DNA from 2 places in the Methylobacterium phyllosphaerae genome. Region 1 is predicted to be linked to the other one. Evidence: riboswitches for the same ligand, from Rfam matches in the RefSeq annotation. Region 1 holds a riboswitch; the other holds the start of a gene.
What was found. Region 1 has a riboswitch for cobalamin ahead of MCBMB27_RS01920 (TonB-dependent receptor). Riboswitches for the same ligand answer to the same signal wherever they lie in the genome.

Region 1 (5,189 bases):
GTGAGGGCGGCGAGCAGGCCGTCCACGTGCCGGACCGTGCCCGAACCGCCCTGGACCGCGAGGCCGAAGGGCTTGTTGAGGATCATCATGTCGGCATCCTCGTAGAGGATGAGCGACCGGATGAATTCGGCATCGTCCTGCTCGCGGGCGGCGTTGCGCGGGCGCTCGGAGGGCTGGTCGAGGCGCAGCGGCGGCACGCGCACGCTCATGCCCGGCTCCAGCCGGTCGTTCGGCTTGGCGCGCTTGCCGTCGACGCGCAGTTCGCCCTTGCGGACGATGGTCTGCACGCGGGTGAAGGGCAGGAGCGGGAAACGCGCGGTGAGGAAGCGGTCGATCCGCATGCCGGCCTCGTCCGGCTCGACCATCAGGGTCTGCACCCCGGAGGCGAGGGTCGCGGAGGCGGCCGCGCGCTGCTCGCGGCGGGTCGGACCGGGTGTCGGCGCGGAGGCAGGGGCCGGGGCAGGCGCAGGGGCCTCCGAGCGCTTGGAAACGGGCCGGCTGCCGGGCTTCGCCGCCAGCGGACCGCGCGGCGCGGCGGCGTCGCGCCGCGGCTTCGCGGGCCGGGCCGGGGCTGCGGCTGCGGCGCCCTGCGCACCCCAGGGATCGCGCGCACCCGCATCGTCGCCGCGATTGCGGGCCGCGCGCTCTGCAGCGTCGCGGGCGCTGGTGCGCGGGCCCGTACGGGCACGGCCGTCGGCCTGGAACTTGCCGGGCTTGAACTTGCCCGCATCGAACTTGCCGGCCTGAGGCTTGCGCCCCTTCGGCCCGCCGCTTTTGGGAGGTCGTGTCGTCATGCTTCCGCCGGCACCCGTCTCCGCTTCGGACGGAGCGTCCGGGCGCATGGGCCGCGGCGTCGCGGACGTCCGGACCGATGGGATTGCACGGCTGTAGCATCGCCCGCGCGCAGCGGCAAAGGCGGCAGCGCGATCGCGCCCGTCAGGGCTCCGCGTCCCACGCCGCGCGGAGCAAGGCCTTCAGCCCGGCCGGGAAGAGTTCCGGCCCGCCCGGGACGTCGAGCCCGTCGAGATCGCACCATCGCGCCACGCAGGCGGTGCCGCAATCCTCGTGGAAGACGAAGCGCTCCTGTCCGTCGAACCGGCCGGGCGGCAGGGCGACCGGGAACAGGAACAGCACCTCGTGCCCGACCTGCCCCTCGTGCAGGAAGATGTTCTCCACGACGCGCGGGCCGCCGAGCACCGTGACGGTGATGCCGAGCTCCTCTTCGAACTCCCGGATCAGCGTGTCCTCGGCCCTCTCACCGAACGCAACGCTGCCACCGAGGGGCCGGACACCTGTCAGCCGTCCGTCATCCGCATGGATCTCCGCCACCAGCAGGCTATCGCCGCGCCGGGGGAGCCCCAAGGCCTTCACGCGGATCTCCGCAGGGGGACGCCAGACCGTCATGCCGAACCGGCTAAATCGTTCCCGACGGCGCCGCAACGAACCGGCGGGCCGCCGCGTCGATCCACGACAACTCCCGGACGTGCGGTTGACGCCTGGACGCACGACGGCCAAGCTGTTCCTCGACGGTTCCCCTAGGGGATCAAAAGGGAACGCGATGAGGGGTCCGCCCCGAAGCCGCGGCTGCCCCCGCAACTGTAAGCGGCGAGCCCTTCACCACCACGTCACTGGGTCACCCCGGGAAGACGGTGCGAGGGCGGCGACCCGCGAGCCAGGAGACCTGCCGTCAGCCGTGGTCACACGCGAAACGCGCCGGGCGGGGTGTCCTGGCGGGTGTCGAGGCGCCGTCAATCCCGAGGGGAGGCGGCCGCCGAGGCCTCGTTCGCGGTGACGTGCCACAGCAAGCGCGCCCGCGACGCCGTTCCCATGTCCGTCTCCACCGTTTCGCGACCTGCGATCCCTGTTCCGGGAGGCCTCCGCGCACCCGCTCAGGCTCAGGTTTCCAGGCGGTCAAAGCATTGTAATGTTATTACAATGCTTATAGGACGAAGGGGCCGGCGCGCGCCGTGCACGGACCGCTTCCCCCATGCTTCTCTCGATCCATCGCGCCCGCTCCGGCGGGCCGGCTCCCCTCTGCGGCGTTCTCCTCGCGCTCCTCGCCAGTCCGACCGCCGCCCAGGAGGCCGTCACCCTGGATGAACTCTCCGTGGCCGGCGCGGGCGGAGACCCGAACCGCGCTGCGCCGACCGGCCTCAATCTGCGCACCCCCGACCGGACCGCGAGCCGCCTCGGTCTGACGCCGCTGGAGACGCCGGCGAGCCTCGACATCGTGTCGGGTGAGACCGCGCGGCTGCGCGGTCAGGACACGATCGCCGAGGCCGTGACCCAGGACGCCACCGGCATCACCACGATCGCGGCACCCGGCAACGGCAACGGCGCCTTCACGTCCCGGGGCTTCGCCGGCCCGAACTCGATCCAGCAGCTCTACGACGGCACGCGCTTCTACGTCGGCGCCAACACGGTGACCTTCCCGTTCGACACGTGGAACGTCGAGCGGATCGAGGTGCTCCGCGGCCCGTCTTCGGTGCTCTACGGCGACGGCGCCATCGGCGGCGTGATCAACGTGGTGCCGAAGAAGCCGGTCTTCGTGCCGATCAACGCCGCCCGCGCCGTTGTCGGCACGGATGGCGTTGCGCGCCTTGCGTTCGATTCGGGCGGTGGAATCGGTCAAGCGGAGTTCGGCGACACCTTCGCGTATCGCCTCAACGTCAGCGGCAATCGCGCCGACGGCTGGATCCGGCCGGAGGGCGATTTCCGCAACCTCGCGGTCTCGGCCGCCCTGCTGTTCCGGCCGAGCGCCGATCTGGCGTTCACCCTGAGCCACGATCTCGGCTACCAGGAGCCCGCCCGCTACTGGGGCACGCCGCTCGTCGAGGGACGGATCCCGGATCTCATCCGGTTCAACAACTACAACGTCCGGGACGCGAAGATCACCTGGGCCGACAACTGGACCCAGCTCAAGACCGAATGGTCGCCCTCGGCCGACATCACGATCCGCAACACCGCCTACCGGCTCACCAGCCGGCGCCACTGGCTCGACGTCGAGCAATATTCCTACAACCGCGGCACCGGGCTGGTGGACCGGGGCGATTATCTGGAAATCTACCACAGCCAGGAGCAGGTCGGTGACCGGCTCGACGCGACGTTCCGGGGCAGCCTGTTCGGCTTGCCCAACCAGTTCGTGGCCGGGTTCGATGTGAACCACATCGACTTCCGGCACACCAACAACTTCTACTTCGACCAGACCACCAGCGTGCCGCTCGTCGGCTACGATCCGGGCCTCTTCCCGCAGAACGGGCGAGCCCGTCCGGCCTACGCCACGCAGACGAGCCAAGCCTCGGTCTTCGCGGAGGACCGTCTGATCCTGTCGGACAAGCTCTCGTTCCTCACCGGCGTGCGCCTCGACGTGCCGACGCTGAATCGGGAGGACCTGCAGACGGGATCGCGGTTCGAGAAGACCTACCGGGCGCTGGGCTACCGGTTCGGCCTCGTCTACAACCCGACGCCGGACAGCGCGCTCTACGCCCAGTACAGCTTCGCCACCGACCCGGTGAACAGCCTGATCACGCTGAACCAGTCGCTGGCGGGCTTCAAGCTCGCCACAGGCGATCAAGTCGAGATCGGCGCCAAGGGTCTTGCCTTCGACGGTGCCGTGGAATGGACCATCGCAGGCTACCGGATCGTCAAGGACAACCTGATCTCGGCAATCCCCGGCCAGCCGACGCTGTCCACGCAGGTGGGGAGCCAGTCCTCGCAGGGATTCGAGCTGGCCTTGGGCTGGCGCTTTGCTCCGGGCTGGCGGCTGGACGGCAACCTCGCGCTGCTGCACGCGCAGTACGACCGGTTCGACCAGACGGTGAACGGCGCCACCGTGTCGTATGCCGGCAACCAGCCCATCGACGTGCCCGAGCGCGTGGCCAACCTCTGGCTGACCTGGGACGTCTACCGCGACTGGACCGCGCGGGTCGGGCTTCAGAACGTGGGGCAGGTCTACAGCGACTTCGGCAATACGGCGCGGCGCCCGGCCTACAACCTCGTCAACGTGGTCCTCGACCATCAGGTCACGGCGGAGTCGCGCCTGTCCGTGCGGGTCTACAACCTGTTCGACAAGGTCTACGCGATCAGCGGCAATGCCGTGAACGGGGTCGGGACCAACTGGCTGCTCGGGCGGCCGCGCTCGGTCGAGGTCGCCTACACGGTGACGTGGTGAGCCTGCCGCGGCGGCTCGGCAAGGCGGGGCGGCGCTGGCTGCTGCTGTTCCACCGCTGGGCCGGGATCGCCGCGGGGCTGTTCTTCGCCCTGTGGATCGGCTCCGGACTGGTGATGCTCTACGTGCCGTTCCCGGCGCTCACCGGGGCCGAGCGCCTGGACCGACTCGCACCGATCGCCTGGGAGCGCGTCGCGGTGGCGCCCGACGACGCGCTGCGGGCCGGCGGTCTTGCCGGCGTGCCGGCGGCCTTCGCCCTGGAGATGCGCGGTGCGGAACCGGTCTACCGGATCGCCGACCGCGACGGGCGCCGGGCCACGGTCTCGGCGCGGACCGGGGAGCGGCTCGGCCCGCTGACGCCCGAGGATGCGTTGCGTCTCGCGGCCGAGGGGATTCCGGGCGCACATGTCGATCCGGTCGAGCGGGACCAGTGGACCGTCACGGCCCGGTACGATCCGCTCCGGCCGTTCCTGAAGGTCGTCCTCGACGATGCGGCCGGGACCGAGCTCTACGTGTCTCAGGTCACCGGCGAGGTCGCCCTCGACACGACCCGCTTCGAGCGTGGCTGGAACTGGGCCGGCGCCGTGGCGCATTGGATCTACCTGACGCCGCTGCGCGCCCGGGCCGATCTGTGGCGGACGGTCCTTCTGTGGCTGTCCGGCTTCGCCGCCCTCGGGGCGCTGAGCGGCCTCGCGATCGGGATCTGGCGCCTGCGCCTCCGCCGCCGCTACGCGGGCGGCGCCGTCACGCCCTATCGCGGTCTCGCACGCTGGCACCACCTGTTCGGCCTCGCGGGCGGAATCGGACTCAGCACCTTCATCCTCAGCGGCTGGATCTCGATGAACCCGAACCGCTGGTTCTCGTCGAACGCTGCGCCCGCCGAGATCCGCGCCGCCTATGCCGGACAGCCCGCCCCCCTCGGCCTCGACGCCGGAGCCCTGCGGGGCTTCGCAGAGGCCGGAACCCGCGCGCTGCGCTTCGCCGCCATCGGCGGGTCCTGGTGGATCGTCGCCGACACACC
Region 2 (5,189 bases), 480 kb from region 1:
GACGCCCTGAGGCGCGAGAACCAAGCCGTCGGGAAGTAGAGGGGCGGCATCAACACCGCGTACCAGACCACGACCCACACGTAGTTGTCGATGCCGAACACAGTGTTCTGCGTCGCTCCCCAGATCGCGAACGCGCCGTGGTAGAGCAGCCGCACAACCGTCAGGTGAAGCAGGTAGAAGAAGAGCGGCGCACCGCCGAACACCGCCAGCGCGGCGACGGCCGGGCGGTCGCCCAGGCGTTCCAACACGACGAGCAGTAGTGCTCCGATCCCCAGCGTTAGGAGAAGGAACAGCAGCGAGGGCGGATACTTCGTCAGCGCGAAGAAGCTCATCGCGGTCCGCATGGCGCTGTCGTCGACGACGAACCAGGGCTTGTCGCCGTAGCCGTTCGCCAGACGCAGCAGCGCGAAACCGGCCAGCATCGTGATGCCGGCTGCAGCGAAGCGGCGCTCCCGCGTACCCGCGGCGACGCCGGGCAGGAACCACGGACCGATGGCATAGCCGAGCAGGATGACCCCGATCCAGGGAAGCACCGGGTAGGTCGTCTTAGCCACCAGACCGAATGGGAGCGCGATGACGTCGCGCTGGTGCAGCATGGCCCAGACGGCGAAGAAGGAATCATCGGGCCGGAGTTGGATCGGGTCGAGGAGGTTGTGACCGCAAACGAGCAGCATCCCGACGGCGAGAAGAAACGACCGCGGCAGGCCGATCAGCGCGGCCAGGACGATCATGCACACGCCGATGCACCAGATCACCTGAAGCCACAGCGTCGGGCTGGCGACGCCCCAGTACAGCTCCGAGAGGTAGAAGACCTCAAACGCTATCAGGACGAGGCCGCGCTTCACGAGATAGGCGCGCGTTTCCCCCAGGGTGTGCCGGGTGCTGAACAGGTACGCGGCCACCCCCGTCAGCACGATGAAGATGGGCGCGCACAGGCTGACCGCGAGGCGGGCGAGATACAGGGCCGGCATGGCGGTCCTGGCATCCATCGGGTCGGCGACGGGCACGTGCAGGAACCAGGTCTCGCGCAGGTGGTCGAGGAGCATCAGCACCATCACCAGCCCGCGCAAGGCGTCGATAAAGGCGATGCGTCCGGTCCTGGCCGATTCCTCTGCCGTCGCCTCCAGAATGCCCGGATGCACGCCCATCAGAACCGCGCCGTCATGCTGACGATCACCCGCCGGGGCTCGCCGACGCCGACCCAGAAGGCGTTGTAGGAGCGCTCGTAGTAGGTCTCGTCGAAGATGTTATCGACGTTTAGCCCGAAGCGCAGGTTCTCGTAGCGGTAGTAGACCAGGGCGTCGGTCAGCACGTAGCCCGGGAGCCGGAACCGCTCGTTGCCGCTGTCCCCGAGACGCGAGCCGACGGCCCGGACGCCTCCGCCGAACCCAAAACCCTTCCAGTCGCCGGCCTGGACCTCGTAGACGCCGAGCAGGCTGCCGGAGTGGCGCGGGATGTTGAGGAGCGGCGAGCCGACCCTCAGGACCTCGTCGCGGGTCACGGCGGCGTCGATAAAGGCGTAGCCCCCGATCACACGAAACTCCGGCGTTACCTGTCCGACGAAGCTCAAGTCGAAGCCCTGGCTGCGCACCGCCCCGGCGGCGATCTGGAAGAAGAAGTCCCTCGGGTCGGTGGTGAGGACATTCTCCTTCTCGATGTGGAAGGCCGCTCCCGTCACGCTCAAGCCCGTGAAGAGGTCGAGCTTGACCCCGGCCTCGTAGCCGAAGCCGGTCTCGGGGGCGAAGGGGCGGGTCGCGATGTCGAAGCCGGTATTGGGCCGGAACGAGGCCGCCACGTTGCCGTAGAACGAGAGGAAGGAGAGCGGCTGGTAGACGAGACCCGCACGCGGTGAAAAGCCGGTCCGGTCCTGCTCCGTGCGCTCGTTGCTGACCTTGTCGCGGAAGGTCTGGTTGTAGAAGTCGGTCCGGTTGCCGAGGAGCAGCTTCCACTCCGGACTAAGCGCGATCTGGTCCTGCACGTAGACGGCGGTGTTCCCGACGTTCTCGCTCGCGCTGTAGCGCCGCGTGATGGGCGGCTTCGGCTGGCCGTAGACCGGGTTGAACAGGTCGATGGCGAACGGGTCGAGCCGCGGCGTCGAGCGCAGCAGGTTCTCGGTGCTGTTGTAGCGCTCGTGCTCAAGGCCGAGCAGCACGGTGTGCGCGAACGGCCCGGTGGCGAAGTGCCCGACGAGTTCGGCCTGACCGATGGCCACGCCCCAGGTAAAGTCGTGCCGGCGGAACTCGCGCAGCAGGGTGCGGCCGTCGTCGAGGAGGCCGGTCGCGCCGGTCTGCAGGCCGGTCAGGCTGCCGGTGTTGAAGTGGCCGGCAACCCTGAGCTGCCAGTCGGCATTGAAGGCGTGATCCAGGCGGATCTGCAGGATCCCGGCTTCTGACACCGAGTCGTCGCCCGGCTCACCGAAGAATCGCGAGCGCGGGACGAGGCCCAGGCGGTTGTTCACCGCGACCGTCCCGCGGTCGAAGGTCTGACGGTTGCGAAGGTACTGCGCCTCGACGGTGAGCTTGGTATCTGGGCTGATCAACCAACTCACCACGGGCGCGACCAGGACGCGGTCGCCGTCGACGAAATCGCGAAAGCTGTCCTGCCGGGCGAGCGCGCCGTTGAACCGGTAGAGGACGGTGCCCTCCTCGTTCAGCGGTCCGCCGGCGTCGACGGTGGTGCGCGCCGTGCCGAAACTTCCGAACAGCGTGCCCATCTCGACGAAGGGCAAGGCGACGGGCTGCTTAGTGAGGATGTTGATGGTGCCGCCCGGATCGCTGCGCCCATAAAGTGCCCCGCTAGGTCCTTTAAGCACCTCGATGGACTGCACGTTCTGGGTGTCCGGCGCGCCATTGTATCCGCGGGCGATGTTGAAGCCGTTGAAGAAGATGTCCTGGGTGGCGAAGCCGCGCACTGAGTAGAGCGCGAGGTTCTGGGCTCCGAAATCGTTCTGCTTGCCGACGCCCGGCACGTAGTCGAGGGCGCGCTCGACGCGCGTGGCGGCGGTGTCCCGCAGGACCTCTTGAGGCACGACGTCGACCTGCTGAGGCAGCGAGAGACGCGGCGTGACCGTCTTAGTGCCACTGTAGAGGTCCTTGACCTGGTACTTGGGGGCGGCCGTGTAGCTACCCTCGACCGAGAGCGGGTCGAGAACGACCGATGCCGGGGCGGTCTCGGCTCGTGGGCTCTGGGCGGTGGTTGGGGTCACCCCCTGGAGGGCGAGCGCGAGCGACGCGACGGACGCGCGAAGCCACCATTGCGGAGCGGGACGGGACACGGGCCTGGGACCTCGGGACGGCTGTGGCACGTCACCGCGAACGAGGCCTCGGCGCCTACCTCACCGGGCGGCGCTTCAACACCCGCCAGGACACCCCGCCCGACGCGTTTCGCGTGTGACCACGGCTGACGGCAGGTCTCCTGGCTCACGGGTCATCGCCCTCGCACCGTCTTCCCGGGGCTTGACCCAGTGACATGGTGGTGAAGGACTCACCGCTTACAGTTGCGGGGGCAGCCACGGCATCGGGCTGTCACCCTCACCGCGTTCCCTTTTGATCCCCGAGGGGAACCGTCACTGCTCAGCTACAGCCTCACGAACTCGTGAGTCAACGCGAGCGTCGTAATAGCGCCGCCGTGACGCCGGCTTTGGCGTTTGGCCAGCTCCTGCAATGGGTCGAACGACCGCTCTTTGGGTTTGATGCTTCAAAGCCGATTGGCCGGAAACCACTCAACCCCGCCATTCAGAGACGCCAGTCGGCGTGGCTGTGTGTGGCCGAAAGCCGCTGGTCCGCTTCGGAGCAGATTCGCCGGAAAACCGGACGAGCTCCTAACGACCCAATCCAGCCGCCTGGACCGCCATCGCAACTTCCCAGAAGCGGCCGTCCGTCAGCCCTCCGGCAACTTCGGCTCGGGTTGGTAAGCCGTCATCGGGCCGCTGCCCCAAAGCCGACATTTACACTCGCTTCTCTCGCCGAGATTTCAGGAGCGACTTATGGCAAGCGCCACACGCATTCCCGCCGACAAGCTGCTGGACTTCGCCAGCGCGGTCTATGCTGCGGCCGGCATGCCGGAGCCCGATGCGCAGCTCGCCGCCGACACACTAGTCCAAGCCGACTTATGGGGGCACCAATCGCACGGGGTCATGCGGCTCTCCTGGTATACAGCGCGGCTGAAGGCGGGCGTTTGCGCTCCGGTCGCGCGCCCTGAGACGGTGGTCGATGCCGGCGGTCTCGCCGTGATCGACGGTCACGACGGAATGGGGCAGGTGCTCACCGCCCATGCCATGCGGGAGGCGATCCGCCGGGCGAAGGCGCACGGGGTCAGCGCGGTCGCCCTACGCAACTCCGGGCATTTCGGGACGGCCCTTTACTTTACGCTGATGGCCGCGCGCGAAGGTTGCGTGGCGTTCCTATCGACCAACGCCAGCCCGGCGATGGCACCGTGGGGGGGCCGCAAGAAGACGGTGGGCACAAACCCGTGGTCCTGGGCCTGCCCGGCCGGCTCGCACGCGCCGATGGCGCTGGACATCGCCAATACCGGAGTGGCGCGGGGCAAGGTCTACCTGGCCAAGCAGAAGGGCCAGCCGATCCCGGAGGGGTGGGCCCTCGATGCGGCCGGTAGGCCGACGACCGACCCGGCGGCGGCCATCGACGGGATCATCCTGCCGATGGCCCAGCACAAGGGCTACGCCATCGCGCTGATGATGGACATGCTCTCGGGCGTGCTCACCGGCAGCGCCTTCGGGCCGCGGGTGACCGGCCCCTATCAGACCGAGCACCGTAGCGGGGCGGGGCAGTTGATGATCGCGATCGACATCGCCCAGATCCAGCCGCTGGCGGAGTTCAACACGCGCATGGACCAACTGATCGCTGACTTGAAGTGCGTGCCGCTGGCGCAGGGGTTCGATGAGGTCTTCTATCCAGGCGAGATCGAGGCCCGCAACGCAACGCGGAACCGCGCCGAGGGCTTGGCCCTGCCCGACGACACCCTCGCCGACCTGCACCGGCTCGCCGAAGGAACCGGGCTTACTTCTAGATGGTAAGGAAGGATCGTCAGAAGCGGTCCATCCCCCCTTCGGCAGTGGGTCTTGAACGGGCGCGTTGGTAGTGTCCGCTCTTACTGCATGGCCACCCGAAAGCGGGCTGGCGGAAAACCGCCCCGAGCGGACAGTCCGGTAGCGACCCAACCCAGCCACT

Region 2: it holds a riboswitch for cobalamin, as region 1 does, so the genes downstream of both, MCBMB27_RS27350 (TonB-dependent siderophore receptor) here and MCBMB27_RS01920 (TonB-dependent receptor) in region 1, are expected to answer to the same signal.

Annotation. Positions count from the first base shown of each region.
Region 1 is NZ_CP015367.1:391,367-396,555, forward strand. It holds gene MCBMB27_RS01910 (RluA family pseudouridine synthase) at 1-794, opposite strand, end outside; gene MCBMB27_RS01915 (NUDIX hydrolase) at 937-1,371, opposite strand; cobalamin riboswitch at 1,511-1,703, shown strand; gene MCBMB27_RS01920 (TonB-dependent receptor) at 1,988-4,171, shown strand; gene MCBMB27_RS01925 (PepSY domain-containing protein) at 4,165-5,189, shown strand, end outside.
Region 2 is NZ_CP015367.1:5,995,970-6,001,158, forward strand. It holds gene MCBMB27_RS27345 (acetyltransferase domain-containing protein) at 1-1,148, opposite strand, end outside; gene MCBMB27_RS27350 (TonB-dependent siderophore receptor) at 1,148-3,274, opposite strand; cobalamin riboswitch at 3,388-3,582, opposite strand; gene MCBMB27_RS27355 (Ldh family oxidoreductase) at 3,986-5,035, shown strand.